Regions from separate parts of the Edwardsiella piscicida genome, predicted to be linked through region 3. Evidence: predicted binding sites of a transcription regulator. Region 3 holds the regulator's gene; each other region holds the start of a gene.
What was found. Region 3 encodes LexA, which represses DNA repair genes until DNA is damaged. Its sites were predicted from a motif close to TNCTGTATGTACATACAGNA; they were not measured.

Region 1: a site for LexA is predicted at 6,250-6,269, ahead of uvrB (excinuclease ABC subunit UvrB). Genes of this name have one in related genera too.
Region 2: a site for LexA is predicted at 7,403-7,422, ahead of L1P05_RS08855 (YebG family protein). Genes of this name have one in related genera too.

Annotation. Positions count from the first base shown of each region.
Region 1 covers NZ_CP090968.1:2,672,986-2,682,758, forward strand. The annotation lists gene pbpG (D-alanyl-D-alanine endopeptidase) at 1-120, opposite strand, end outside; gene L1P05_RS12135 (EamA family transporter) at 524-1,423, shown strand; gene L1P05_RS12140 (bile acid:sodium symporter) at 1,770-2,744, shown strand; gene dusC (tRNA dihydrouridine(16) synthase DusC) at 2,757-3,713, opposite strand; gene L1P05_RS12150 (VF530 family protein) at 3,797-4,069, opposite strand; gene uvrB (excinuclease ABC subunit UvrB) at 4,145-6,163, opposite strand; gene bioD (dethiobiotin synthase) at 6,729-7,418, opposite strand; gene bioC (malonyl-ACP O-methyltransferase BioC) at 7,411-8,178, opposite strand; gene bioF (8-amino-7-oxononanoate synthase) at 8,162-9,313, opposite strand; gene bioB (biotin synthase BioB) at 9,316-9,773, opposite strand, start outside.
Region 2 covers NZ_CP090968.1:1,942,228-1,952,000, reverse strand. The annotation lists gene L1P05_RS08890 (L-serine ammonia-lyase) at 1-1,009, opposite strand, end outside; gene L1P05_RS08885 (CoA pyrophosphatase) at 1,487-2,059, opposite strand; gene pabB (aminodeoxychorismate synthase component 1) at 2,050-3,438, opposite strand; gene L1P05_RS08875 (YoaH family protein) at 3,581-3,775, shown strand; gene purT (formate-dependent phosphoribosylglycinamide formyltransferase) at 3,806-4,984, opposite strand; gene cfa (cyclopropane fatty acyl phospholipid synthase) at 5,415-6,569, shown strand; gene cspE (transcription antiterminator/RNA stability regulator CspE) at 7,069-7,278, shown strand; gene L1P05_RS08855 (YebG family protein) at 7,443-7,745, shown strand; gene yqfB (N(4)-acetylcytidine aminohydrolase) at 7,860-8,183, shown strand.
Region 3 covers NZ_CP090968.1:254,513-264,285, forward strand. The annotation lists gene citE (citrate (pro-3S)-lyase subunit beta) at 1-641, opposite strand, end outside; gene citD (citrate lyase acyl carrier protein) at 638-937, opposite strand; gene citC ([citrate (pro-3S)-lyase] ligase) at 934-2,010, opposite strand; gene dpiB (sensor histidine kinase DpiB) at 2,398-4,041, shown strand; gene dpiA (two-component response regulator DpiA) at 4,034-4,720, shown strand; gene lexA (transcriptional repressor LexA) at 4,841-5,449, shown strand; gene dinF (MATE family efflux transporter DinF) at 5,605-6,936, shown strand; gene zur (zinc uptake transcriptional repressor Zur) at 6,953-7,426, opposite strand; gene L1P05_RS01185 (hypothetical protein) at 7,868-8,539, shown strand; gene dusA (tRNA dihydrouridine(20/20a) synthase DusA) at 8,678-9,715, shown strand.

The DNA of each region.
Region 1 (9,773 bases), 1.3 Mb from region 3:
CAGCGGCGCACGCGGCGCGGCGGCGGCGATCGGCTCGCGTGCCTGAGCGGCCGGCAGCGCGCTGATGCCGCCGCCCAGAATCAACAGACTTAACAGGGAATAACGGAGTTTAACAGCCATGTTTCTTCATTAATCTCACAAGGAATGGACCCGGTATACGCCGGGAAGCCCGCCGCACTGATGACCGACAGCGGTCCACGGGCAGGAGTACGGAGCCAAACGTCATACCCATCATGCGTTTACGCCCCTCAGCACCCTTCGTCCGCTCAGACGGCGCCGCGTGACGGAGCGTGCGGCACACAGCCTAATCGCTCGCTCGAAAGGCAGCAAAAATAAAAATGTTTCCGTATGTGAATCGCCGGGCGGCGGCGACGGCGCGAAATATCGCCGCGCGACGGCGCGAAAAAACACACGAAAGGATGCCATTGACTATAGTTGTTTTATCAGAGGGATACCCGGAAAAAACGCCCTGCGCTGCCCGCGCGGCGGCGCCGGGATAATAACCTAACGCGGAGAGTGGACTATGGGGCTAAAAGATACCCTGCTGGCGCTGTTGGTGGTGGCGATCTGGGGCGTGGGATTCGTGGTGATGCAGACGGGGCTGCAGCATTTGCCGCCGCTGCTGCTGGGCGGTCTACGCTGCCTGCTGCTGGCGCTGCCGGCGGTATTTCTGCTGCCGCGCCCGGCGCTGCCCGCCCATACGCTGATCCTGTATGGACTGCTGATCGGCTTCGGTCAGTTCGCCTTCCTCTTTTTTGCCCTGCAGGGCGGCCTCAGCGCGGGCGTGGCGGCGATGCTGCTGCAGCTGCAGCTGCTGTTCACGCTGCTGCTTGGCGCCCTGCTGTTTGGCGAGCGCATCCGCACCAGCCAAATTATCGCCCTGCTGTTTGTCCTCACCGGTCTGGCGCTGCTGCTGCATCCGGGTCTGACGGGGCTACCGCTGTCGCGCGGGGTCATCCTGCTCGCGCTGGGGGCGGCCCTCTGTCTGGCGCTGGGTAATCTGATTCAGCGCCTGCGCATCCGCGACAACATTCAGGGCTCTCTGCCGGCGCTGATCGCCTGGGCGGCACTGGCGCCCATTATTCCCTTCTTCCTGGCCGCCTGGCTGTTTAACGGCGCCCAGGCCACCCTGACCTCTCTGCGCACGCTGGACTTCAGCGCGCTGCTGGCGCTGATCTATCTGGCCTATATCGCCACCCATCTGGCCTATGCCATCTGGGGGCGATTGCTGCTGCGCAACCGGGCAACGCACCTGATGCCCTTTACCCTGCTGATCCCGCTGGTGGCGCTGGGAGCCGATCTGCTCACCTACGGCGATCGCCTCAGCCCTGCCCAGCTCTATAGCCTGCTGCTGATCCTGCTGGGGCTGGCGCTGGCGGTGCTGGGCAACCGCCTGGTGGATTTCCGCCTGGTGCGCCATTAGCGCTGGTGCCTCTCCCCTACGGCGGCGCGCCGGAAAAACCGCGCGCCGCCGCGATTACCGGGGGATTCCGGGCCGCAAAAATGGCCGGCGTCAGACGTCAAGGACGCCATGAGCAATGCCTGGTGCCAGCCTATTTATCTATGCTGCACAGTGCAAATATCCAGGGCAGGCGGGTAAAGGTACTCCCGCGGGACGTCTTGAAACGCCAACCATCCCCCCGTTGACAGGCCCCCATATCGTCCCAGCCCCCTTTATCCCTACGTTTCCCGGTATGTTTTGCTCCGCGCTTTCCCGCTATGATGCCCGGCCAGACTCTTTAACAACGAAGCACGACATCATGAACGCAATGCGCGACTGGCTGGAGCGGCGCCAGATTACCCTCTATTTTTCTGTCATCCTGCTGGCCGCGCTGCTGGCCTATACCGCTCCCGTCGCCGGTGAACGGCTCAGCGCCGCCATCACCCCCGCGCTGGCGCTGATGCTGTATGCCACCTTCCTGCAGATGCCCTTCGCGGAGCTGCGGCGCGCCTTACGCCACCCGCGGTTTTTGCTGCCGCTGTTCCTGACCCAGTTTCTGTTGATGCCGGCGCTGGTCGCCCTGCTGCTCCCCTTTCTGCCGCCCGATCCCCTGCTGCGGCTCGGCGTACTGCTGGTGCTGCTCTCGCCCTGCATCGACTATGTGGTGACATTCGCCCAGCTCGGACGCGCCGATGCGCGCCTGCTGCTCGCCGCGACGCCGCTGCTGCTGCTGGTGCAAGCGCTGCTACTCCCGCTCTATCTGCACCTGTTTCTCGGTGAGCTGGCGGCAGACGTGGTCCGTCCGGCGCCGTTTATTGCGGCGTTTATCGGGTTAATCGTGCTGCCGCTGGGCTTGGCGGCGCTGACCCAGCGGGTATGCCGCCGCCGCCGCTACGGGCAGGCCATTGCCGGGGGACTCTCGCTGCTGCCGGTGCCCTCTACCGCCCTGGTCCTGGGGATCATCGTCGCCGCGACCCTGCCGCCGCTCCGTGAATCCATCACGCTGGTCTGGCGCGTGATACCGCTCTACCTGGTCTTCGCTGTCGTCGCGCCGCTGATAGGCTGGACGGTGGCGCGGCTGTTCCGCCTTGAGGCGCCGGCCGGGCGGGCGCTCGCCTTCAGCGCGGCGACCCGTAATTCGCTGGTGGTGCTGCCGCTGGCGCTCGCCGTCCCCGGCGCGATTCCGCTGCTTCCGGCGGTGATCGTGGCCCAGACGATCGTCGAACTGGCGAGTGAGCTGATGTATATTCGGTGGATACCGCGCCTGGGGGCGCGGAGCAAAGACGCGGGGAGGACGACCTGATGCCTCACCCCGCTATTGGGTGGACTCCAGCGCGCCGATGGCCACCGCGATCGCGCGGCTATCCATCAGCGGACGAACCTGACGGAACAGGGCGTCGGCCTGGGGGTACTCCTTACGAAGGTAGCTCAGCCACTGCTTGATGCGCGCCACGTGATACAGCCCGGTATCCCCCTGCTTCTCCAGCCGGGCGTAGCGCTGCAGCAGCGTGACCACCTGCGGCCACGGCATCTTCGGCGCATTCTCTTTGATAACCCGGCTCAGGTTGGGGATATTCAGCGCGCCGCGCCCGATCATCAGCGCATCGCACCCGGTCTGCGCCAGACACGCCTGGGCACTGGCGTAGTCCCAGATCTCGCCGTTGGCGATCACCGGGATCCGCAGGCGGCGACGGATCTCGCCGATCGCCGCCCAGTTGATCCGATCGGCGCGGTAGCCATCCTCTTTGGTGCGACCGTGCACCACCAGCTCCGTCGCCCCGCCCTGCTGCACCGCATCGGCGATTTCAACACGCTGGCTGTCGCACGCCCAGCCCAGACGCACCTTCACCGTCAGCGGCAGGTGCGCCGGTATCGCCTGACGCATCGCCTGCACTCCGGCGTAAATCAGCGCCGGATCTTTTAAGAGCGTAGCGCCGCCGCCGCTGCCGTTAACCGCCTTCGAAGGGCAGCCGCAGTTGAAGTCCACCCCCGGCGAGCCCAGCGTCACCGCGCGCAGGGCGTTCTCCGCCAGCCAGTGCGGCGACTGTCCCAGCAGCTGAATGCGCACGGGCGTGCCGCTCAGGGTCTGACTGCGGCGGTGCAGCTCCGGGCACAGGCGGTAGAACACTCTCTCCGGCAGCAGCCTGTCCACCACCCGCACAAACTCGGTGATGCACAGATCGTAGTCGTTCACCTCGCTGAGCAGCTCGCGCACCAGGGCATCCAGCACCCCCTCCATCGGCGCCAGCAGCACCCGTTTCACTTTCAGCATCGCGTTATCCTTAGACTCTCCCCTCACGCCATGCGTGACCGGCGCAGAGAGTACTGCGTTCCCCGCCGGTCCGCAACGGGGCTTCACGCGTCGCCGTCGCGCCGCCGCCAGCCGTCCCAGGGGGTATCCGCGGGGGGCGTCTCTGACTGCAGGGAATCCAGATACAGCGCTTCAACCTTGGCGCGGGCCCAGGGGGTCCGACGCAGAAACTTCAGGCTGGATTTAATGCTGGGATCGCTCAAAAAGCAGTTGATGGCGATGCGGCGGCCGAGCTCCGGCCAGCCGTAGCGCGTGACCAGCGCCGTCAGCAGGGCTTCCAGGGTGATCCCGTGCAGGGGATCGCGTGATGGGTTCATAGTGTTTCCGCTTGGCATAACAGGGGGGCTTACCCTAACGGCACTCGGGCCGCCGGGCAAGCAAAAGCTGCGCCCCTAGGGCGCATTCTTAAACTGCTCGCGCAGAATGTGGATCTCGTCGCGCAGCGCGGCGGCCTGCTCAAACTCCAGGTTCTGAGCATGCTGGTACATCTGCGTCTCCAGACGCTGGATCTGCTGCTCGATCTGCTTCGCCGACAGATCGCGGTAGTCCGTACGCGGCTCTGCCGCACGCTGTCCGCGCGTCCCTTTGGCCCGGCTGCGCGACGGCGCGTCGCCCAGCTGCAGGATATCCGTGACCTTCTTGTTCAGCGCCTGCGGCGTGATGCCGTGCGCCAGGTTAAAGGCCTGCTGGCGCTCGCGGCGGCGCTCTGTCTCTCCGATCGCCCGCGCCATCGACGGGGTCATTTTGTCGGCATAGAGGATCGCCTTGCCGTTCAGGTTACGCGCCGCTCGGCCGATGGTCTGAATCAGCGAACGCTCCGAGCGCAGGAAGCCCTCCTTGTCCGCGTCCAGAATCGCCACCAGCGACACCTCCGGCATATCCAGCCCCTCGCGCAGCAGGTTGATCCCCACCAGCGCGTCAAACTCGCCCAGGCGCAGATCGCGGATGATCTCCATGCGCTCGACGGTGTCGATATCGGAGTGCAGATAGCGCACGCGCACGCCGTGCTCCTCCAGATACTCGGTCAAATCTTCGGCCATCCGCTTGGTCAGGGTGGTCACCAACACCCGCTCGCCGATGGCGGCGCGCTGATTGATCTCCGACAGCAGGTCGTCCACCTGGGTCGCCACCGGGCGCACCTCGATCAGCGGATCGAGCAGCCCCGTCGGGCGCACCACCTGATCGATCACCTCGTCGCCCGACTTCTCCAGCTCGTAGTTACCCGGGGTCGCCGACACATAGATGGTCTGCGGCGCCAGCGCCTCGAACTCCTCAAAGCGCAGCGGGCGGTTATCCAGCGCCGACGGCAGGCGAAAGCCATACTCCACCAGCGTCTCTTTCCGCGCCCGGTCGCCGCGGTACATTCCGCCGATCTGCGGGATGGTGACATGGGACTCATCGATCACCAGCAGGCCGTCCGCTGGCAGGTAGTCAAACAGGGTCGGCGGCGGCTCACCGGGCCCGCGCCCGGAGAGATAGCGGGAGTAGTTTTCGATCCCCGAGCAGTAGCCCAGCTCGTTCATCATCTCCAGATCGAACTGGGTGCGCTGGGCCAGACGCTGCTCTTCCAGCAGCTTGTTATTGGCCAGCAGCGACTGACGGCGCGTCGCCAGCTCGGCGTGGATCTCCTCCATCGCCTGCAGGATGCGTTCGCGCGGGGTCACATAGTGGGTCTTTGGGTAGACGGTAAAGCGCGGCACCGTGCGCAGCAGCTGCCCGGTGAGGGGATCGAACAGCGACAGGCGTTCCACCTCGTCATCAAACAGCTCCACCCGCAGCGCCTCGTCGTCGGCCTCCGCCGGGAAGATGTCGATCACCTCGCCGCGCACCCGAAAAGTCCCGCGCGCAAACGCCTGATCGTTCCGGGCATACTGCAGCTCGGAGAGGCGGCGCAGAATGCTGCGCTGATCGATCAGCATCCCCTGGGTCAGGTGCAGCATCATCTTCAGGTACAGATCGGGATCGCCCAGGCCGTAAATCGCGGAGACCGAGGCGACGACCACCACGTCGCGCCGCTCCAGCAGCGCCTTGGTGGCCGACAGGCGCATCTGTTCAATGTGCTCGTTGACCGACGCGTCCTTTTCGATAAAGGTATCCGAGCTGGGCACATAGGCTTCCGGCTGATAGTAGTCGTAGTAGGAGACAAAGTACTCCACCGCATTTTCCGGGAAGAACTGCTTCATCTCCCCGTACAGCTGGGCGGCCAGCGTCTTGTTGGGCGCCATCACCATGGTTGGCCGGTTAAGATCGGCGATCACGTTGGCGATGGTAAACGTCTTGCCCGAGCCGGTCACCCCCAGCAGGGTCTGATGCGCCAGCCCATCCTCTAACCCCGCTTCCAGACGGCGGATAGCCTCTGGCTGATCGCCGGAGGGCTGAAAGGCGGAATGCAGTTTGAAGGCTTTGCTCATGACTCACTACCCCATTACGCGGCGGCGACCCGCCGGCAGATGAACCGCGCTGCGCTGCGCCGGATTATTGTGTGAACCGGTTATATTACTGGATATTTACCCAGCTTAAAATACCCGCACACGGACGGCGCCCGCGCGTTCACATCCGTTTCACAATTTTCACCGCAGAGTGACATTTATCCCCATTTCATCCCCCGACGGCTCACCCTGTCAACGATGCGCTTGTCAAGGGGGCCTCCCCGCGGCATGGCAAAACCCATACACGCCTTGATTTTAATTAATTCATTGATAATTAAATAAATTAACATAAGGACGATAATCCGAGCGGGTTAAGGGCGAACCGCGCGGGCTCTGGCTTCGCCCCGGTTTTCTAAGCCTAATGCACAAGGTTATCCACAGGAATAGTGGATAAGTTGCCGCACCCCGCCCGGCAGCGGCACCGCGGCGGGGGCAAAAATTTTTTTCCGCGCCGGCGCGGCCGCATTATTAAGCGATTTTTCAAGTCTTAATTCAAAAAACAACCCGTAATTGTGATAATAGGAGGAAGCTCCCCCCGCCGACACCGTCACGGGAGAAGGCAGGTCAGATCCAGGTAGGCCGCCCGATCGCGGCTCTCCTCGCCGGGGCTAAAGGGGATCTCGCCCAAACAGGGCGCTGGCAGCAGCGCATGGAGCGCCGTCAAATATTCGGCGTGGCGCGCCCCCGGTGCCTGTATCTGATTCGCCACCCAGCCCGCCAGCCTCACGCCGGCGCCGACGATGGCGCGCGCGCTCAGCAGGGCATGGTTAATGCAGCCCAGCTTAACCCCCACGACCAGGATCACCGGCAGCTGCTCCGCGACCACCCAGCGCTCAAAACTATACGCCAGGCTCAGGGGGGTGAGCCAGCCGCCGGCCCCCTCCACCACCACCCACTGCGCCTGACGCTGCAGATCGTGCAGCCCGGCGCTGAGGCGCCGCGGATCGATGGGGATCCCCTGCTCGGCGCTGACAATGTGCGGCGAAGTCGGCTCGGCGAAGGCGTAAGGATTCACCTGCTCATAGCGCAGGGGCAGGCTGGAGGCTGCCTGCAGCGCCAGCGCATCGTCGTTATACAGTCGACCCTCACGCAGCGCGCTGCCGGAGGCCACCGGTTTATAGCCCGCGCAGCGCAGCCCGCGGCGAGCCGCCGCCTGCAGCAGCGCGGCGCTGACCACGGTTTTTCCCACGTCGGTATCGGTACCGGTCACAAACCAGCGCTGTACATCGCTATTCACGGATCAGTTCTCCTATGACCAATTGATAACTCAGCGTCACCCCCTGCGCGTCGCGCGGATAGGCCTGCGCCAGCCGGGCCAGGCGCTGCCGCCCGCTCAGCCCCGCCTGCCGACCGTCGTGAAGATGGGTCGCGCCAATGCCCTTCAGAGAGCGCATCAGCGCCAGCACATCGGGGAAATGACAGCGCTCCAGGCTCGGCGTCAGACGGTGGCGATAGGGTGCACAGGCCGCGGCGATCTGCGCGACGGAGAGGAACCGGTTCACGTGCCGCCGCCCGTCGACCTGCCGCCAGGCGCGATCCAGCTCGCCCAGCGAGCCATCGGCCAGGGTAGCGAACAGCACCCGCCCGCCGGGGCGGGTCACCCGCATCAGCTCGGCCAGCGCCTGCGGCAGCGAGGCGCACCACTGGATAGCCAGATTGCAGAAGCAGAGATCCATCGACGCCGTCGCCAGCGGCAGGCGCTCCATATCCGCCAGCAGATAGTGCTGCGCGCTCCGCTGACGCTGCGCCTGCGCCAGCATCCCCGGCGCCAGATCCAGCGCCGTCACCCGATACGTCAGCGCCGTCAGGCGACGGCTGAAGTAGCCGGTGCCACAGCCCACGTCCAGGGCATCCCGTCCGCCGTCGGCGGGCAGACACGCCAGCAGCCGCTCGCCGCTCAGGCGCTGAAACGCGGCCGCATCGTCATAGCTGTGCGCGGCGCGGCTAAAGGCGTCGGCCACGGCGGGCTTATCGACGGCGTCACAGAGCAACGTCATGCAGCGCCTCCAGCAGTCGGTCGAGATCCTGCGGCTGATGCGCCGCGCTCAGGGTGATGCGCAGGCGCGCGCTGCCGGGCGGCACGGTGGGGGGGCGCATGGCGCAGACCCACAGACCACGCTGGCGCAGGCGCTGTGCCAGCGTCAGCGCCGCCTGATTATCCCCGACGATCAGCGGCTGAATGGCGCTGTCGGACGCCGCCAGGCCGAGCTCACCACCCGCCAGCGCCCGGCGCAGCCGCGCCACATGCTGCGCCAACCGCGCCCGCGGCGCATCGGCGGCGCGCACCACCTGCAGCGCCGCCTGCAGCGCACAGGCCTGCGCCGGCGGCATGCTGGTGCTGTAGATCAGATGACGGGCAAACTGCAGCAGGTATTCCGCCGTCGCCTCGCCGCACAGCAGCGCCGCGCCGCCGATGCCAAAGGCCTTGCCGAAGGTGACGATCAGCAGATCGGGGCGCACCCCCTGCGCATCGCAGCTGCCGCGCCCCTCGCGCCCGCAGACCCCGATACCGTGGGCGTCGTCGACCATCAGCCAGGCGCCGTGGCGATCGCACTGCGCCCGCAGAGCGCTCAGCGGCGCGCTGTCGCCGTCCATACTGAAGACCCCTTCGGTCACCACCAGCGTCTCCCCCTCGCAGGGGGCCGCCAGCAGGGCCGCCAGCCCGTCGGGCTGATTATGCGGAAAGCGGCGCAGCGACGATGGCGCCAGCATCGCCGCCTCCATCAGCGAGGCGTGGCTCAGCCGATCCGCCAGCACCCGATCCTGACGTTGCATCAACGCCAGGATCAGCGCCTGATTGGCGGCGAAGCCGGAGATAAACAGCAGCGCGCGCGGGTAGCCGAGCCACTCCGCCAGCGCATGCTCCAGCGCCGCGTGGGCCGTGGTTTGCCCGGTCACGTGCGCCGAACCGCCGGAGCCGGAGCCGTAGCGCGCCAACCCCTGCTGCCAGGCGGCGATCGGCGCCGGATGCTGGCTGAGCCCCAGGTAATCATTGGATGAAAAATTAATATAGCGCCGTCCCTCAACGACGATCTCTCGCCCGCCGGGCGCCTCGCGCACCGTTCGGCAGCGATAGGCATCGGCGGCGCGCCGCGCCGCCAGCGCCTGGGTAAACCGCGTAGACCAGCCCATCATCAGCGCGCCGCGTTATAAAACAGGTCGCCATCCGCGTGCAGCACCTGCTCCGCCAGCTGCTGCTGCTGCTGGTTATCGCCATAGGCCACCTGCGTTTGCTGGGGGTTCAGCCCCAGCTTGCGGAACAGCTGCAGATCGCGATCCTCTGCGGGATTCGGCGTCGTCAGCAGACGACAGCCGTAAAAGATGGCGTTGGCCCCGGCCATAAAGCACATCGCCTGGGTCTGCTCGTTCATCTGCTCGCGCCCGGCGGAGAGGCGGACATAGGCCGTGGGCATCATGATGCGCGCCGCCGCGATGGTGCGGATAAAGTCGAAGGGATCAACGTCCGGGGCTTCCGCCAGCGGCGTGCCCGCCACCTTCACCAGCATGTTGATCGGCACGCTTTCCGGCGGCGTCGGCAGATTGGCCAGCTCCACCAGCAGGGCCGCCCGATCGCCTACCGCCTCACCCAGCC
Region 2 (9,773 bases), 1.7 Mb from region 3:
CGGCGCCGGAGATCGAGGCGTTCATCTTATACAGGGCGCCGATAGCGCCGCTGGCCAAGAAGTAGCGCACGAAGACATCCGGGGTCACGGGTTCGATAAAGTGGTCGTAGTAGGCCAGCACGGCCGGTACGATGCCGCAGGCGCCGTTGGTCGGCGCGGTGACGACGCGTCCGCCGGCGGCGTTTTCTTCATTGACCGCCAGGGCAAACATGTTGACCCAGTCGATCACGTTCATCGGATCGCGTGAGTATTTGTCGCTGGTGACCAGCATCCGACGCAGCGCGGCGGCGCGGCGCGGCACCCGCAGCGGCCCCGGCAGAATGCCTTCGGTGTTCAGTCCGCGCTCAATGCAGGCCTGCATGGTGTCCCAGATGGCGGTGAAGTAGGCGTAAATCTCCTCTTTGCCGTGCAGCGCCAGCTCATTTTTCATTACCAGCCCGCTGATGGAGAGCCCGGTTTCTTCACAATAGTCCAGCAGCGCCTGCGCGGAGTGGAACGGATAGGGAACCTTGACGTCGTCGCCGCTGTCCTGGCCAAAGTGCTCCTCATCAACGATAAAGCCGCCGCCGATGGAGTAGTAGGTTTTGCTGTACAGTGGGGCGTCGCCGGCGCCGTAGGCGCGGATGGTCATCCCGTTTTCATGCAGCGGCAGGTTATCGCTGCGGAAGACCATACTGCCGTCGCGAGGGAAGATGACCGGGTGGCCTTCGCGGCCCAGGGGCAGCCGTTCGCTGCTCTCCACGGTACGGATAAACTCGGGAATGGCGTCGATGTCGACGCTGTCCGGCAGGTTTCCCGCCAGCCCCATAATGATGGCGATATCGGTGTGATGGCCTTTACCGGTCAGTGAGAGCGAGCCGTAAACGTCAACGGCAACGCGCGTGACCGACGGCAACAGACCCTGCGCCGCCAGATCATCGACAAACTGTTTCCCGGCTTTCATCGGGCCGACCGTATGGGAGCTGGAGGGGCCAATGCCGATCTTGAACATGTCGAAAACGCTAATCACGCTAAAGCTCCTTAAAGAGGCTATGTCTTGTGCTGCTGGTGTAAAGTCGTCGACCGGCGCAATCGCGGGTCACGTGTCACCCGGGGTCGCCGTCACGGCGGCGGCGGGTGGAGTTGTTATCGCCGATTCGCATTAAATAATTTAATGCTGCACAGGCCCCTTTAATGGGGCGCCAACAATAACCGAACTGCGGCGTCGGCGCACGCGTAATTGTGCCACTGGCGTGCTCTCTCGCGCGGGAACGCGGCGATCGGCGGTACGGCGAACTGCGCAAAATAACCATGGGAATATGCTGCCAATTTCCACTTTTCTATCATATGACCCTGTGAAGAGTGAAAATCAAGACATATTCACATTGTTGCCCGCTGGGGGACGGCGACGGTCCGTTTTTGTCGGGTGGCTAGCAAAAATGCGCGCGGCCGCCGCGCCGTGGCGCCGCGCGGCTCGGATAAACTGAGGTAGGGGATCGGCGCCGACTCAGGGCGCGCGGGTCTGCAGGGCCAGGCGGCGGATCATCGCCGCCGTCAGTCCCCAGATCAGAAACTCCCGGTAGCGGGACAGGTAAAGGCGGTGCGCCGCGCCGGCGCGGGTCACATCCAGCGGATGATAGCGGCCCGGCTCCAGCGCCTGCGTCAGGGGCAGCTCAAAGATCTGCGCGACCTCGTCGCGGTTGGGGTGCAGGCGCAGCGGCGTGGAAAGAATGGCGACCACCGGCGTAACGCAGAAGCCGCTGCTGCTGTCCTGCGGCGGCAGATGGCCGAGGATCTTGACCCGGGTGGGATCCAGCCCGATCTCCTCCTGCGCTTCGCGCAGGGCGGTGGCATACAGAGAGGCATCCTGCTGATCGTGCGCTCCGCCGGGAAAGGCGACCTGGCCGGGGTGCTTGCGCAGGTCGGCCGCGCGTCGGGTCAGCAGCAGGGTCGGCTGTGGGCGGTTGACGATGGGGATCAGCACCGCCGCCTGGCGCGTGTGGCGCGGCGGGCGCTCCGGCAGCGGGCGATTCAGCTGAAAATGGGCCACAAAGCGGGCCAGCGCCGGGCTTAGTCGCATCGCGGGGGCGCTCCGTTCGCCAGCAGCGGCAGGATCCGACTGACTTTATCCAGCGTCTCCTGGTACTCGGCCTCCGCCTCACTGTCGGCGACGATACCGCCGCCCGCCCAGCAGTGCAGGCGTCCATGCTCCGCCAGCAGGGTACGGATCGTGATGCTGGTATCCATGTTGCCGCAGGCGCTGATATAGCCGATGGCGCCGCAGTAGAGGTTACGCCGCTGCGGCTCTAGCGCATCGATGATCTCCATGGCGCGGATCTTGGGCGCACCGGTAATCGAGCCGCCCGGGAAGCAGGCGCGCAGCAGATCGCAGGCGTCCAGCCCCTCGGCCAGACGGGCGCAGACGGTGCTGACCAGATGGTGAACGGCGGGGAAGGTTTCCACCGCGAACAGTTCGGGCACGCTGACGCTGCCCGGCGCGGCGATCCGGCCAACGTCGTTACGCATCAGATCGACAATCATCAGGTTCTCCGCGCGATCTTTGGCCGAGGCGGCCAGGCGCAGGCGCTGCTGGGCATCGTCATGGGGCGCCGGACACCGGGGCAGAGTACCTTTGATCGGGCGGGTAACGATATCGCCCTGGGTGAGCTGCAGGAAACGCTCCGGCGAGACGCTGAGCACGGCGCTGCGCGGCAGACGCAGGAAGGCGGAAAACGGCGCCCGGTTGGCCTGCGTCAGGCGCAGGAAGGCCTGCCACTCATCGCCGCGGTAGTCGGCGCTGAAGCGCTGGGTCAGGTTGATTTGGTAGCAGTCGCCGGCCTGTAAGTGCGCCTGTATCCGCTGGAAGGCTTGGCGATAGGCCTCTCGGCTCAGGTTAGCCTGCCAGCCAGACGTCAGGCTGAAGGGGGCGACGGGGGCGGGCGTCTGCGCCAGCAGCCAGGCCAGCCGCGCTCCGGCGTCCCGCCAGCTGAGCAGCATCACCCGGCGCCGATGATGATCGACGATCAGCGCCCAGTCGTAGATCCCCTGCGCCATGTCCGGGGTCTGCAGATCGGCGCAGGCCAGGCTGGGCAGACGTTCGAATCGTCGCCCAAGATCGTAGCCCCACAGCCCGAGCGCCCCGCCGCAAAACGGCAGATCCGGCGGCGGCGAGCAGCGGGGAAGATAGCGCGCTATCTCCGCGCGCAGCAGGGTCAGCGGATCGCCGTCGTCCTCCCGGCAGGCGCCGTCCCGCGTGGCGATCCGCGTCCGCTCGCCGCGGGTCTGCAGCGTGGCGCAGGGGTCGGCCACGACAATATCATAGCGGTTGTGGGCGTGGTCGGCGGCGGCGGAGCTGAGCAGCATGGCCCAGGGATGGTGCGCCAGCGGGGCAAAGTAGCGCAGCGCCGCATCGGGCTGGTAGGGAAGGTCACGCTGTGTCAGTTCGGGGATAGCGGTCATAGCGGCGTGGGGGTCTCATCGGTCTGTATATGATTTAGGTCAATTATCTACGGATGGCGCCTGCGCGGCAATCACCACGGCGCTGTTCCGTCCGGCGGGTTGGCTATATACTGCAGCGGAATTAACCGAGAGGAGACGTTGTATGGTTGGCGGTATGCCGGCATTAACCCATGAACAGCAGCAGGCGGCGGCGGAGCGCATCCAGACGCTGATGACGCAGGGGATGAGCAGCGGAGAGGCGATCGCCCAGGTCGCCGCAGAGATCCGCGCCAGCCACCGCGGCGAGCAGATTCGCGTGGCGTTTGACGAGACGGACGACGACGAGGCGTCGCAGTAGGGCGAGGCGCCAGCGGCGCCCCGGGGGCGTTTAGGGGCGGATAACCACCGACGCCGCGCTGTCCCTGGCGCGCTGGCGCGCCGTTTCCGTACTCTCTCCCCAGGCCAGCGCGACGCCGAGGCGCCGCACGCCGTCGATGTGCGGCTTGCCAAACAGGCGCAGCTGGGTTGCCGGGCGCAGCGCCTGCGAGAGATTGGCGAAGGTAACGTCGTCGCTGTGCAGCGACGGCAGCAGTACGGCGGATGCGCTGGGGCCAAACTGGCGGATCACGCCGATCGGCAGCCCGAGAAACGCGCGGACATGCAGCGCAAACTCAGAGAGATCCTGCGAGACCAGCGTGACCAGCCCGGTATCGTGGGGGCGGGGGGAGACCTCGCTGAAGATCACCTCGTCGCCGCAGACAAACAGCTCTACGCCAAACAGACCATATCCCCCCAGCGCCCGGACGACCGAGGCGGCGATCGCCTGCGCCCGCGCCAGCGCGGCAGGGCTCATCGCCTGCGGCTGCCAGGACTCGCGGTAGTCGCCCTCCTGCTGGCGGTGCCCGATCGGCGCGCAGAAGTGGATCCCGTCGCTGGCCTGTACGGTCAACAGGGTTATCTCGAAATCGAAGCGAACCTCACCCTCTACGATGACGCTGTCGGCGTCACCGCGGGCTCCCTGGCGGGCGTATTGCCAGGCGGACGCCACGTCGTCGTCGCCGCGCACGATGCTCTGTCCCTTACCCGATGAACTCATGACGGGCTTGACGAAGCAGGGATAGCCGATCTCGGCCACCGCCTGGCGAAACGCCTCGATGCTATCGGCAAAGCGATAGGGGGAGGTGGGCAGCGCCAGGGTCTCGGCCGCCAGGCGGCGGATCCCTTCGCGGTTCATCGTGAGCTGTACTGCCCGGGCGCAGGGAACGACGCGTTGGCCGTCGCTCTCCAGCTGCAGCAGCGTTTGCGTTGCGATGGCCTCGATTTCCGGCACGATATAGTCAGGGCGCTCGCGTTCGATAAGCGCCCGCAGGCTGTCGCCGTCGCGCATATCGATGACGTGGCTACGGTGGGCGACCTGCATGGCCGGCGCATCGGCATAGCGATCCACGGCAATCACTTCCAGACCGAGACGCTGACACTCAATAGCGACCTCTTTGCCGAGCTCACCGGCGCCTAACAGCATGACGCGGGTTGCATGGGGACGAAGGGCGGTTCCGATTGGCTGCATGGATTCTGTTCCTGTTCACTCGGGGAAATCATCGTCGGCAGTATATACGAAACCGTTTGCGTGGCAACGAGAAAGATTTTATTACAATGAGCAACAAAACGATAAGCTTTAAATAACCTTTTGTATTTCATTGTGTTGACTATGGGCTGCCGGGGATGCTTTACACAATTGTGCGCTATGTCTCACTAGAGCGTTTTCGCCGTCGGAGGCAGGGATATACTGGAAAAACGGGGGATAGACGGGGCGCTGAATAACCACTTCTAGCGCGGCCTTCCCCTCTCGGCGCGTAAGGCGCCGCAGCTTGAAGATTTGTATTATAAATAATATTGTATGATTAATTGTTTTGGCCGGAAGGGAGCCGGTCGCTTAAGACTTCAACAGCGCTGCGCAAACGCAGGAGTGCATCGGGTGCAGCGGGAAGGTATGTGGAATGAGTAGTGCGACCTGCATTGAAGAAAGCGGATTAAAACAGGATAACTGGTACCGTATCGCGGAAGAGATGCTGAGCCGGGCGGGGATTACCATCAATGGCACTCAGCCTTATGATATTCAGGTAAAAAACCCGCAGTTTTTTCACCGTGTACTGCAAGAGGGATCCCTGGGACTGGGCGAAAGCTACATGGATGGCTGGTGGGAGTGTGAGCGGCTGGATATTTTCTTCCAGCGCATTCTGACCGCCGGTCTGGATACCCAACTCCCGAAGCACGCTGCTGACATTGTACGCATCGCGTCCGCGCGGATCTTTAATCTACAGAGCCGTAAACGCGCCTGGATCGTCGGGAAAGAGCACTACGATTTGGGGAACGATCTGTTTAGCCGGATGCTCGACCCGTATATGCAGTACTCCTGTGCCTATTGGAAAACGGCGCAGACGCTGGAGCAGGCCCAGCAGGATAAGCTGAAGCTGATCTGCGAGAAGCTGCAGCTGCAGCCGGGCATGAAGCTGCTGGATATCGGCTGCGGCTGGGGCGGGCTGGCGCAGTATGCGGCGGAAAACTACGGCGTCTCCGTTGACGGGGTGACGATTTCCGCCGAACAGCAGAAGATGGCGCAGGCGCGCTGTCAGGGGCTGGATGTCAATATTCTGCTGCAGGACTATCGCGATCTGAACAACCGCTACGATCGCATTGTATCGGTGGGGATGTTCGAACACGTCGGTCCGAAAAACTACCGCACCTACTTTGAGGTGGCCGCGCGTAATCTGAAGGCGGATGGCCTATTCCTACTGCATACCATCGGCTCTAACCAGACTGACCTGAACGTGGATGCCTGGATCAATAAATATATCTTCCCTAACGGTTGTCTGCCGTCGGTGGCGCACATCGCCAACCACAGCGAGGGGCTGTTCGTCATGGAGGATTGGCACAGCTTTGGGCCAGACTACGATCGCACCCTGATGGCGTGGCACCAACGTTTCCAGACGTGCTGGCCGGAGATCAGCGATAACTACAGCGTGCGTTTTTACCGTATGTTCTGCTATTACCTTACGGCCTGCGCCGGGGCATTCCGCGCTCGCGACATTCAGCTGTGGCAGGTTCTGTTAAGCCCGAAGGGGATTGAAGGGGGGATGCGCGTACCGCGTTAATCTCCGCGCCTGTGCGAGGGCGGCTGAACAGAAAATAGGCGGTGCCAGGGTAATACTGGTGCCGCCTATTTATTATGTCTGACAATATACGCGGCGCGGTGGGGGCGGGAGGAAAAGGGGATATTTTTATGCAATGAGTGACGGCGATAAATGTGATGTCTATCTCGGAAGTTGCGCTGGGAAACCCTGTTTTTCTGTTTTAAAGATATTTTTAATATATCGTAATGCAATGAAATGTATAGTATTTTATATTTAATTTCATTTAATAAACATCCTGAAATAATAATCCATAGCGCACCTTTTTTTGCGGCGTGATTAAAAAACACAGCTAACCATTTGCACCCTGAAGTGAAGTGTGTCATTAATAATGGCGCCTTAAAACGGGGCGCCGTCTATGCCGAAGAAATATCTGGACTGATGCTTTCTTTACCATGGTGGCGGTATCGTTAAGAGGCTCAAGCATGCCTTAGGGCAGTTTTTCAAAGTGAAGGAAAGCGTAATGAGTAAGAAAACCGGTCAGGTCAAATGGTTCAACGAAAGCAAGGGATTTGGTTTCATCACGCCTGCTGATGGCTCCAAAGATGTCTTCGTCCATTTCTCTGCCATCCAGAACGATGGGTTCAAGACCCTGGCAGAAGGTCAGCAGGTTGAGTTTTCTATCCAGGACTCCCCGCGTGGCCCGGCCGCAGCCGACGTGGTTGCGCTGTAAGTAAACCGCTTCACCACGGTTGATAAAACCCGCCATCGGCGGGTTTTTCTGTTTTTGGCTGCGAAATCAACCGAACGGTAGCCATTGCTGCGCTGGAGGCTTGCAGATAGCCCCCGGAATCATTTACTGTATATAAAAACAGTGTCCAGGCGAGAGTGGGTAAGATGGCAGTAAATATTCAATATGTTGTGGTGCGCGATGGGGTAGAAAAAATGACCTTTGCCAGTAAGAAAGAGGCGGATGCCTATGACAAGATGCTGGATTTGGCGGATAACCTGAGCGAGTGGCTGGCGCAGGCGCCGCTGACGCTAGAGGAGGGGCAGCGTGAAGCGCTGAGCTTTTACCTGGCTGAGCAGAAAGAGAGCCTGGGGCGTCTGCTGCGCGGGGCCAGCGTAGCATCGCTGGTGGATGCATCACCGACGGAGCCCGCTGGCGAAGAGTCCATCGGAGAGACGCTGGTGGCCTAGTGTATCGCCTTGGCCAGCGTGGCCTCGATAGGCGCGCATGTCGACATTGGCAGCGGGAGGGGCAGCAGGATATCATGCTGCCTTTTCCCCTAGATCACCGCACTGGAGCAACCTATGAAACCCGATATCACTTTTTATCGCCGCTTCCAGGCCGATATTTTGGCCGGCCGTAAGACGATTACCATCCGCGATGGCAGCGAGTCCCACTTTCAGCCGGGGCAGCGGCTCACGGTCGGACGCTACGAGGATGGGCTCCCCTTTTGTGAGATTGAGGTGATTGACGTAACGCCGGTGACGCTGGCGCAGCTGAACGCACAGCATGCTGCTCAGGAGAATATGACGCTGGATGGGCTGCGCAGCGTGATCGAAGAGATCTATCCGCAGGTCGATCGGCTCTATGTCATCGCATTTTCACTGGTACGCGCGCTGGCGGGCTGAGGCTCGGGCGCCGACGCGTTTCCGCCGGTTGCGCTGCCGCCGTCGGCGATGCGCCGTTTGATGACGCGTCGGCCCTATTTTCCACGGCGGAGTACCTTAGCGCTCTGGTTTATTTTTCGGCGACCACGCTTCGCGATGATATGCACAATATATTACCTGTGTATCCATCAATGGGGGATTCTACGCGCCTATCTGCTGGCTGAGATGGCCGGCTGAAATAGTCGCCTTATCGCTGATGCTATTGGCGGTGGGGCATCGTCGTACGCGCTGGGCGTTAATTTAGCGGCGGCGCCTGGGTTATTTCAGTATGCGGCTAATCATTGTGTGAGATATATTAACCCAGCACACGATGCTATTGCTATGCGCTTTTTCCCGCGAGGAAATATCGCGTCGGTAGCGAAAAGGGGCGCGCTCTGCGGTGGCCTCTTCCGCGACGCCATATCCCGTATCGTGCACACGGAGAATCACCGGCGTGTGCGGCGAACCCCTCGGAGGCGCCGGCGCGATTATTAATACATTTTTCGTATAACTTACTTATATTTAATAAGTTATTTTGATATATAGAAGCGGTGGCGCCCGTCGCTACCGAGCTATGGTGCCCTGGTGAACGTGGCTGTCTACCACAGGCGCTATCGCGCGATATTCCCGCGGTGCCCGGTATGTCCGGCGGGGCGAGGCCGTGTCTATCCGGCGTAAGATATACGTCTTATCGATACGTCGATGAAATAGTTTTTCATCGTTATAGTGTCACGCGTAAATAATATTGTGGTAGCCTAGCGATATCTTCTGGTGCGGGTGTGCTATCGGTGAGGTTATCCCTCTCGCCGAGCGTTACTTCGCGGCGTAATTTATTGCCTGCGTCGCGCCGTTTTAAATCTCACGCCCATGGATATCTCGGCGCACCGTATAATCGGCCGATCGGATGGAGATTCGCGTTGGATGCGTAATTAAATTGATCATATATATTTTATTTAACGTCGATATTTTATTCTGTGATGAAAAGGAGACACCTGCGGCGCCGCGTTGACGAGCGCCACCGAGAAATGAACGCGTGATTCGCCGCTGATTCGTTTGCCCTCGGCTGACGTTGCTCTGGCGATACGCTGGGGCAGACGCCGCGGCGGGGGATAGACCAAGCCGAGCGCGTAGCCCGAGGGTTTGGCTATCCGTCGGGCGGAGTGGTACGGTAGACGATGCGCTTTACCCGAGTCTCTTTAGCGCAGCGGCGGTATCAGGCGAGTTAGGGGCGAGCCCCTATGTTCGGCTATCCAGCATAAAAAATGCGCGCTCAACGCGGTGGCGCGGGTATTGCTGCAGGGGGGGACGGCGCGCGCGTCTGCGGACCTCGGGCGCGTAGACGCCGCAAGATTGTTAAGATCGAAGTATCGATTCCTTCACGAATGTGATCTGATAGACATATTAATATATTTAGCTATAAAAATAGATTCTAATCCTGATTTTTTGATATATAAAGGGTTTTTATTCTGATTTGTCGCAAATCATCGGATTATATAGTTACTCTTACCATATTACCCTCTAAGTGCATGGTTAATTATATCTATTCATTTATCCACTATCGGCTAGAATAGT
Region 3 (9,773 bases):
GCTTCGCGCAGGAAGCCCTCATCGTTGTTGGCATCGGAGTAGACGGTGTCAAAGGCCTGGATGCCGGCGGAGCGGGCCGCCTGCAGGATGCTGCAGCGGGCGAACAGCAGTTCGATGCCCTCTGCCGAGCGCTCCGTGCGCAGATTGCGCACATAGTCTTCGGCGCCGAGCGCAATCCCGATCAGGCGCGGGGAGGCGTGGGCGATGGCCACGGCCTGGGTGATCCCCTGGGCTGACTCGATGGCGGCCAGCAGGCCGGTGCTGCCCACCTCGCGTCCGCAGGCACGTTCGATGCGGGCGATTTCGTTTTCGATAGCGATGACGTCGTCGGCCGAGTCGGTTTTCGGCAGGCGCACGACGTCAACGCCGGCGCGCACGACGGCCTCGAGATCGGCGACGCCGTACGCGGAGTCCAGGGCATTCACGCGCACGATGGTTTCGATATCGTGGTACAGAGGATGCTGCAGCGCGTGGTAGACCAGACGGCGGGCGGCGTCTTTTTCACGCAGCACCACGGAGTCCTCCAGGTCAAACATCAGCGCATCGGCTTTATAGATAAAGGCGTTGCTCAGCATGGCGGCGTTGGAGCCGGGAACAAACAGCATGCTGCGACGGGTGCGGGTTTTCTGTTGCGGTGTCATGCGCGATCCTCCCAAGGCAGGCTGACCAGATCGGCGGCGCGCGCCAGCAGGGTTTCCAGACGTGCGCGCAGGACACAGTCGAGCGCGCCTTTATCGTCAACGATCAGCTGTACGCCGCGAACCTGGTAGCGGTTGAGGACGTCCAGCACGGTGGCGCGGATGGCGTCGCCAAACTGTTTTTCGACGCTGCTGCTAATTTGCAGATCGAGAGCCTGGTCGTCTTCAATGGGCGCGATGCGCACCATCACGTCGCTCGACTCTAGGGTGCCGGCGACGGCTGCGTGGTTTATTTTCATTTGTCACCTGTAACTAAGACGGATTCCTGGGGCCGGCGCTCCGCACCCGCCGGCATCGATGCGATCAGCCGGGCCAGATAGGCCCGCGTCGCGTCGGGTACCAGTGGGGTGATTGCCGGAAGATCTTTGCGTACCAGCAGCTTGCGTACCCAAGAGGCTGAAATGGGGGTGTTGTGATAGGTCAGCCTGGCCACTTCAACCAGATGGATCGGCGGAGAGGGCAGCGCCGGAGTTTCCAGCCAGTAACGCATATCCTGATTGTATTTGGCGGTGACCGGGCAGAAGGGCTCCGTCCCGACGAAGCGGTGGGTAATGCCCAGTGCCGGCGCCAGATACTGCCGGAATATCTTGATATCGATTTCGGTGTAGCAGTTGTCGGCTACCCCCTGCTCTTTAATGAAATAGCAGGGGAAGGTGGCGCGGGAGATGATGTATTCAGAGCCCGGGTGCAGCGTGATATTGGCGATATCACTAACGCCGGAGCGTACCAGCGCCAGCCGATCTTCATAAGGAAAGCGTGAGGTATCCTCACGGACTAAAAACAGGTGTAGCCAGTCGCATTGACTGGCGGCCTGTCGGACGAGGTAACGGTGTCCGTTGGTGAACGGGTTAGCGTTCATCACGATGGCACCGATTTTTTTCCCTGGGTGGCGCAGCGTCGCTAATGTTTCGGCATAGCGTTGAAGACGTACTTTACTGTTTTCCATCAGAACCATAATCCCGGGAACCCGGGTAATGGTAGAGAAACCGCACTGGTGGAACATCTCTTCGTTTTCTTCTTTTGTATAGATGAAAAGATTATTCCGTCCTAATTCATAGGCCAGGTTGACCAATTCGGTGGCCAGCGTCAGGGCTAATCCTTCGCCGCGGGCGGTGGCGCTGATGGCGACACACTTTATGATATCGCCGGCGATACCGCCGCAGGCGATGATTTTGTTATCCCGCTGTGCGCAAATAAATATTTCTACTGATGTATCAATGTTGAGGCCATTTTCACGCAGAAAATGAGTGATGTCGGCAATCCTTTTTTGCTCAGAGCGCTTAATCTGGGTGAAAACAGTATTGCTGAACATAAGGATTCCTGCTCTGCGTCGCGATGGTTACGTTAAATAAATGTATCTTTTATCAACTCAATAACTTTTCATTTTCAATCAAAGGTAATAAAACTTTTCTGCCTATTTTTATTCCCCTTGGCTGTTGTTAAATTAATCCTAAATAGGAATCGGGTGGGAATTTTTGACCTGATTCACAAACGGAAAGCAGTTTTAAATCGCCTTAATAGTTTTTATCTTCGTAATTTAAAATAAAGATTTTTATAGACTGGTTTTTATTTGCTTAATTAGTTTAATAGCGATAATCTGCAAAAGTAGAAAAGCATTATGGCCAGAGTGTCAGGAAACAAAACGATTACATTTGAGTCGTTCAAAGGTAAGCGAAACGTATTAAAAGGTGAGGTAACGATGGTAAGAATGCCGAATAACAGTGCGGTGAATTTCTTTCGCCGTATGGCGTTCCCCCTGCGTATTTTTTTACTGTTACTGCTGGTTTCCTGCTGCCTGTTTGCCGCGCTGGGGAAGTACCTGTCAGCCAGCTTTGAAGACTACATGATGAGGCAGGTGCGTGATATGGCGATGAACCAGGCCAAGATCATCGCATCGATGGACAGCATCGTGGATGGGGTGAAGGATCGCGATACCCACCGTCTAGCGTTGATTGCCGATCGTCTGGGAACCGGGACTGACTTTGACTATGTGGTCATCGGCGATCGGAACGCTATTCGTCTGTATCACCCCAATCCGGCTAAAATCGGCCACAAGATGCAGTTCAATAAGCCGGGCGCCATTGAAAAGGGCGAGAGCTACTTTATCTCAGGCAAAGGCTCTCTGGGCCAGGCGCTGCGCGCGAAAACGCCCATTTTCGATCATCAGGGGCAGGTGATCGGGGTCGTTTCCCTGGGCTATCTGGTCAGCAAGATCGATAGCTGGCGCCTGGACTTTCTGCTGCCCATGGCCGGGGTCTTCGTGTGCGTGCTGCTGCTGCTGATGCTGCTCTCCTGGCTATTTGCCGCGCATATCCGACGACAGATGATGGGGATGGAGCCGCGCCAGATAGCCCGGGTGGTGCGTCAGATGGAGGCCCTGTTCGGCGCGGTCTTTGAGGGCCTGATTGCGGTCGATCCTGACGGACAGATCACGGCAATAAATCGCAATGCTCGCAAAATGCTGGGGCTAAGCGCGCCGGGTCGCCAGTGGCTGGGGCAGCCGATAAGCCAGGTGGTTTCGCCGTCGGGCTTTTTCACCGATCGCATCAATGAAGATCGGCGCGATGCCATTCTCACCTTTAACGGGCTGAGCGTGATAGCCAACCGGGCGACCATCCGCTCCGACGACGGCGATACGCTGCTCGGCGCGATTATCAGCTTCCGTAGCAAGGATGATATCAATACGCTTAACGCCCAGCTGACCCAGATCCGTCAGTATGTCGACAGCCTGCGCACCGTGCGCCATGAGCACCTCAACTGGATGTCGACGCTAAGCGGGCTGCTGCAGATGAAGGAGTACGATCGGGCGCTGGAGATGGTGCGCGGTGCATCGCAGGCGCAGCAGCAGCTGATCGACCGTCTGCGCGATGCGTTCAGCGACAAGGTGGTCGCCGGGCTGCTGTTTGGTAAAGTGCATCGGGCGCGCGAGCTGGGGCTGACGCTGACCATCGTCGACGGCAGCCAGCTGCATGCGCTGCCGGCGGGGCTGGACAGCACGGAGTTTGCGGCGGTATTGGGCAATCTATTGGATAATGCCTTCGATGCCAGTTTGAAGAACCCACAGGGGGGCGGCTGCGTGGAGGTCTATCTGTCGGATGAGGGCAGCGAGGTCATCATTGAAGTGGCCGATCAGGGCTGCGGCGTCCCGGATACCCTGAAAGACAAAATTTTTGAGCAGGGCGTGAGCACCAAGGCGGAAGAGCCGGGGGAGCACGGCATTGGCCTGTACCTTATTGCCCGCTATGTCGGGCGTTGCGGAGGCACCATTACGCTGGAGGACAACCAGCCCTATGGCACTCTATTTTCTGTTTTTATCCCGAAGGTGAAGAGTGAACATGAATAAAATCAATATATTAATCGTCGAGGATGAAACGCCGCTGGCTGAGATGCACGCGGAGTTTATCCGCAATCATCCCTGCTGCGGCCAGCTGTGGCTGGCCGGCAATCTGGCTCAGGCCCGGGCGATGATTAAAAGTTTTCACCCGGATTTGGTGCTGTTGGATAACTATTTACCGGATGGCGTCGGGGTGCATCTGCTGCATGAGCTGACCCAGCAGCGCTATCCGGGCGGGGTGGTGCTGACCACCGCCGCCAGCGACATGGACACCGTCTCCGAGGCGGTACGCAGCGGCGCCTTCGACTACCTGATCAAACCCATCGCCTACGAGCGCCTGGGGCAGACGCTGGAGCGCTATCAGCAGCGCAACAGCATGCTCAGCGGGCATCAGAATGCTAGCCAGCGTCAGATAGACAGCATGTATAACGCCTATGCGCGCGGCGACAGCAAAGAGGATCTGCCGGTCGGCATCGATGCCCTGACGCTGGAGAAGGTGCAGGGGTTGTTTGTGGACGATACGGTACGCCATACCGCCGAAAGCGTGGCGCAGAGCCTGATGCTGAGCCGTACGACGGCGCGGCGCTACCTGGAGTTCTGTGCGGCGCGTCAGCAGATTGTGGCGGAAATCGTCTATGGCAAGGTGGGCCGTCCGCAGCGTATTTACCGAGCGCAGGGGAAAAGCTGAGCGCCGTCTGGCGGCGGCGGAAAGCACGCCGGGGCCGGCGTTTTGTGTATTTCGCGGTTTTAAATTATCCGCTACCTGTATATACTCACAGCAAAACTGTATAAACGAACAGGGGGCGGAATGAAAGCACTTACGGCCAGGCAGCAGCAGGTCTACGATCTGATTCGCGATCATATCGAACAAACCGGCATGCCGCCGACGCGTGCCGAGATTGCCCAGCGCCTCGGTTTCCGTTCACCCAACGCCGCCGAGGAGCACCTGAAGGCGCTGCAGCGCAAAGGGGTGATCGAGATTGTCTCCGGCGCGTCGCGCGGTATCCGCCTGCTGATGGAAGATGAGACGGGGCTGCCGCTGATTGGCCAGGTGGCCGCCGGCGAGCCGCTGTTGGCGCAGCAGCATATCGAAGGATTTTACCAGGTCGACCCGTCGCTGTTTAAGCCCAGCGCCGACTTCCTGCTGCGGGTCAACGGCATGTCGATGCGCGATATCGGTATCCTGGACGGCGACCTGCTGGCGGTGCACAAGACCCAGGATGTCCGCAACGGTCAGGTGGTCGTCGCGCGCATTGAGGATGAGGTGACCGTTAAGCGCCTTAAAAAACAAGGGAATATGGTGCAGCTGCTGCCGGAAAATAGCGACTTCCAGCCTATCGTCGTCGATCTGCGCGAGCAGAACTTCACCATTGAGGGGCTGGCCGTCGGCGTGATCCGCAACGGCGACTGGATCTAGGCTGTACCCCGCCCCGGAGCGTAGCGCCTCTGCGCCTCCAGGCCAGCGCGTTACCCCGGCCCCCACCCCGCGATCCTTCGGCTCGCGGGGTCTTTTTTTTTGCGGCGTCAGCGCGCCGCGCCGGCGCGATCCGGCCCAACGATGAGAGCGATGTGATGCGAGGCTTTTTCCAGGAAGACAAGGCGCTGTGGCGCCTGGCGCTGCCGATGATTCTGTCGAATGTCTCCGTTCCCCTGCTGGGTATCGTCGACACGGCGGTGATCGGCCATTTGGACTCGCCGGTTTATCTGGGCGGCGTGGCGGTGGGCAGCATGGCCACCACCTTTTTGTTTATGCTGCTGCTATTTTTGCGCATGAGCACCACCGGGCTGTGTGCCCAGGCGTTTGGCGCCGCCGATCGCCCGGCGCTGGCGCGGGCGTTGGTGCAGCCGCTGATCATGGCCCTGCTGGCCGGGGTGGGCATCATCCTGCTGCGTCAGCCGCTGAGCGCGCTGATGCTGCAGATCGTCGGCGCCGAGGCCGCGATACAGACGCAGGCGCAGCTGTTTATGCAGATTCGCTGGCTGAGCGCGCCGGCGACCCTGGCCAACCTGGTGATTCTGGGCTGGCTGCTGGGGGTGCAGTACGCCCGGGCGCCGGTGCTGCTGCTGATCGTCGGCAACGCGGTGAATATCGCGCTGGATCTGTGGCTGGTGGTGGGACTGGGCTGGAAGGTGGCCGGTGCCGCCTGGGCGACGGTGATTGCCGACTATGTCACGCTGCTGATGGGGGTCGCGCTGCTGCTGCATGTGATGCGCCTGCGCGGGCTACGTCGGGCGCATTTCCGGCGCGCCTGGCGTGGAAACCTGCGCCGCCTGCTGGCGCTGAACCGCGATATCATGCTGCGCTCCCTGCTGCTGCAGCTGTGTTTTGCCTCGCTGACGGTGATCGGCGCGCGGATGGGGGCCGACGTCGTGGCCGTCAACGCGGTGTTGATGAATCTGCTGACCTTTACCGCCTATGCGCTGGATGGTTTTGCCTATGCCGTCGAGGCTTACTCCGGTCAGGCCTATGGCGCCCGCGACGCCTCGGCGCTGCGTCGGGTATGGCGCGCCGCCTGCCGCCAGGCGGGGGCGGTTGCACTGCTGTTTGCGCTGGCCTACGGCCTGTTTGGGCGCGATATCGTCAATCTGTTGACCTCTTTGCCGCAGGTACAGTCTCTGGCGCTCGACTACCTGCCTTGGCAGGTCGTGCTGCCGCTGCTGGGGGTGTGGTGTTACCTGTTGGACGGCATGTTTATCGGTGCGACGCGCGGGGCCGATATGCGTAACAGCATGGCGGTAGCGGCCCTGGGATACGGTATGACGCTGCTGAGCATACCGTGGTTGGGTAATCACGGGCTGTGGCTGGCGCTGGCGGTGTTTTTGACGCTGCGCGGCCTGTCCCTGTGGCTGATCTGGCGCCGCTGCTGGCGCGCGCAGCGCTGGTTCCCCGCCGGGGCGGCGTAGTCCGCCGCCGATGGCGTTAGCGGGCCGACGTTTCGCCGTCGGGCGCCTGGGCACAGGCGTGACACAGGCCATGGGCCTCGATGACGCTGTGCTGCAGGGTAAAACCGGCCTGCTGTGCCAGCGTTTCCAGCTGCTGCTGCAGGAGGTCGGCCGAACGCTCATGAACCTGGCCGCAGCGGTGGCAGATAAACAGGGCTGAGGTGTGACACGGCTCATCGAGATGGTGGCACATCACATAGCTGTTGGTTGATTCGACCTTGTGGATAAAACCCTGCTCCAGCAGGAAATCCAGCGCCCGATAGATGGTCGGGGGCTTAGCCTGGGGCTCGGATACCCGTAGCAAATCCAGCAGATCGTAGGCGCTGATGGCGCCCTGCTGAGCGGCCATCAGGCGCAGCACCTCCATCCTCTGGGGCGTCAGGCGGACATTGCGCTGCCGACAGATCTGTTCTGCCTGGGCCAGCAGTCGCTGCAAAGTGGGGGTGGTCATGGTCGCGGTTCCCTGCCAATAGTGTGACGCCATTTTACCACAGTTAGCGCGATGCCCCGAAGCGCCTCGCGGCCGCTTCGGCGTCGGTCCGTTGTTTAAACCTTGTTATTTTATCATCTGAAATACATATCGACGGCAGACGCTGACGTACGGAGCGGGTAATTTAGCCCTGCGCTGCTCACCGTTGGCAATGGATCAGGCTGTGACGCGAACGCGCCCATTCGATAATTACATTATTCGTATATCTCTAAGCGAGATAATAAAAATAACTAATATTTAAAAGTAATAATGATTCACCGGTCCGTAGAAATAAAAATATAAACAACAAAAATATATAATGCCGCGCTTTTATAAAAATAACTTTTATATCAACGCCGTCGTAGGGACGCTGCGTAAAACTGAGCGCGCGCGATATCGGTCTCAGGGAAGGGTAAAGTAGACATGGATCTTATTTTAGCGATCGAACACTGGCCGCTGCGTCAGGCGATAGTGGCGCTGTACCGGCGGCAGTTCACCATTATTTCGCTGCCGGACGCGGTTCCGTTTTCCCCCCGCATACTCAGTGCGCTGCAGCGGACCGGCAGTCTGCTGGTGACGGATCGGCAGCGTAATCATTTGCTGCAGACCGTGGAGAGGGTGCGCCGTCATAGCCTGACGCCGGTGATCATCATTAATCGGCGGGAGAGCTATCTGACTCAGCTGATTGCCCGTTTTTTTAATAACGCCCACGCGCTGAGCTACGATGGGTTTTACCGCCATATTCAGCGGCGGACGTTTCATCCGCTGGATCTCTATTTTCTGCCCTATTCGCGCGGCGCGCCGGACGCCTGCTGGGGCGCCGGCGAGACGGTGCACGCCCGGCTAAATGCCTTTGGCCTGATGACGCTCTACCAGCGCGGGGTCACCCTGCGCGAAGCCGCGGTGCTGCTCAGCCTCTCTTACCATAACAGTACGGCCATGACCGCTCGCCTGCTGGGGATCCATGAGCAGGCGGTGGTGTACTGCAAGCGAACGCTGGGAAATAAGCTGGGGCTGGACCATAACCGGCCCGACTTTATCAGCCACATTTTCCTCTCGCCGGGCGCGCGGCAGGGGGCGCGTGCGACGGAGTAGGGCGTAGCGCGGGGGAAGGGCCCGATGTGCGCTTTTTGCGCGCAGGGCAGGTATGCTAGAATCGCCGCCCCGTGCGCTACCCGGCGCGACGGTGGGTAAATGAGGCACATCTATCATATGGGATACGGCGAACAAGCAATGACTCAGGCAGCACATATTGAACAAGCGACGGGCGCCCGCGGGCGGGATCAGGCGGGTGTATTCCCCTCACAGCGGTTCTCCATCGCCCCGATGCTGGATTGGACCGATCGCCATTGCCGCTATTTTCACCGATTGCTGAGCCGTCAAACCCTGCTGTATACCGAAATGGTGACCACCGGCGCGATTATCCACGGTAAGGGTGACTATCTGGCCTACAGCGAAGAGGAGCACCCGCTGGCGCTGCAGCTGGGCGGCAGCAACCCGGCCGATCTGGCCCGCTGCGCCCACCTTGCCGAAGCGCGCGGCTACGATGAGATCAACCTGAACGTAGGCTGTCCGTCGGATCGGGTGCAAAACGGCCGCTTTGGCGCCTGCCTGATGGGCGAGGCGCAGCTGGTGGCCGACTGCGTGAAGGCGATGCGCGATGTCGTTTCGATCCCGGTGACCGTAAAGACCCGCATCGGGATCGATGCGCAGGATAGCTACCCGTTTCTGTGCGATTTTATCGGCACCGTGGCCGGTCAGGGGGAGTGCGATACCTTTATCGTCCACGCCCGCAAGGCGTGGCTGTCGGGGCTGAGTCCCAAGGAGAATCGCGAGGTGCCGCCGCTGGACTATCCGCGGGTGTATCGCCTCAAGCAGGATTTTCCGCAGTTCACCATCGCCCTTAACGGCGGCGTAAAGCGTCTGGATGAGGCGCTGACGCACCTGCAGCACGTCGACGGGGTGATGATGGGGCGCGAGGCCTACCATAATCCGGGCATCCTGGCCCAGGTCGATCGTCAGCTGTTCGATGCCGACGCGGCGGTGCCGGACAGCGTGGCGGTGGTGCGGGCGCTCTATCCCTATATCGAGCGAGAGCTGGCGCAGGGGACCTACCTGGGCCATATCACGCGTCATATTCTGGGGCTCTTTCAGGGGATCCCCGGCGCGCGCCAGTGGCGCCGTCACCTGAGCGAGAACGCCCATCGCCCGGGCGCCGGTATCGACGTCGTGGAGCAGGCGCTGCGCTTCGTGGATCGCCGCGCTGAGTAATTTGACCAACAGTTGGTGATTTTCATCACAATCGATACCCCTCTGCCAGCGCGATGTC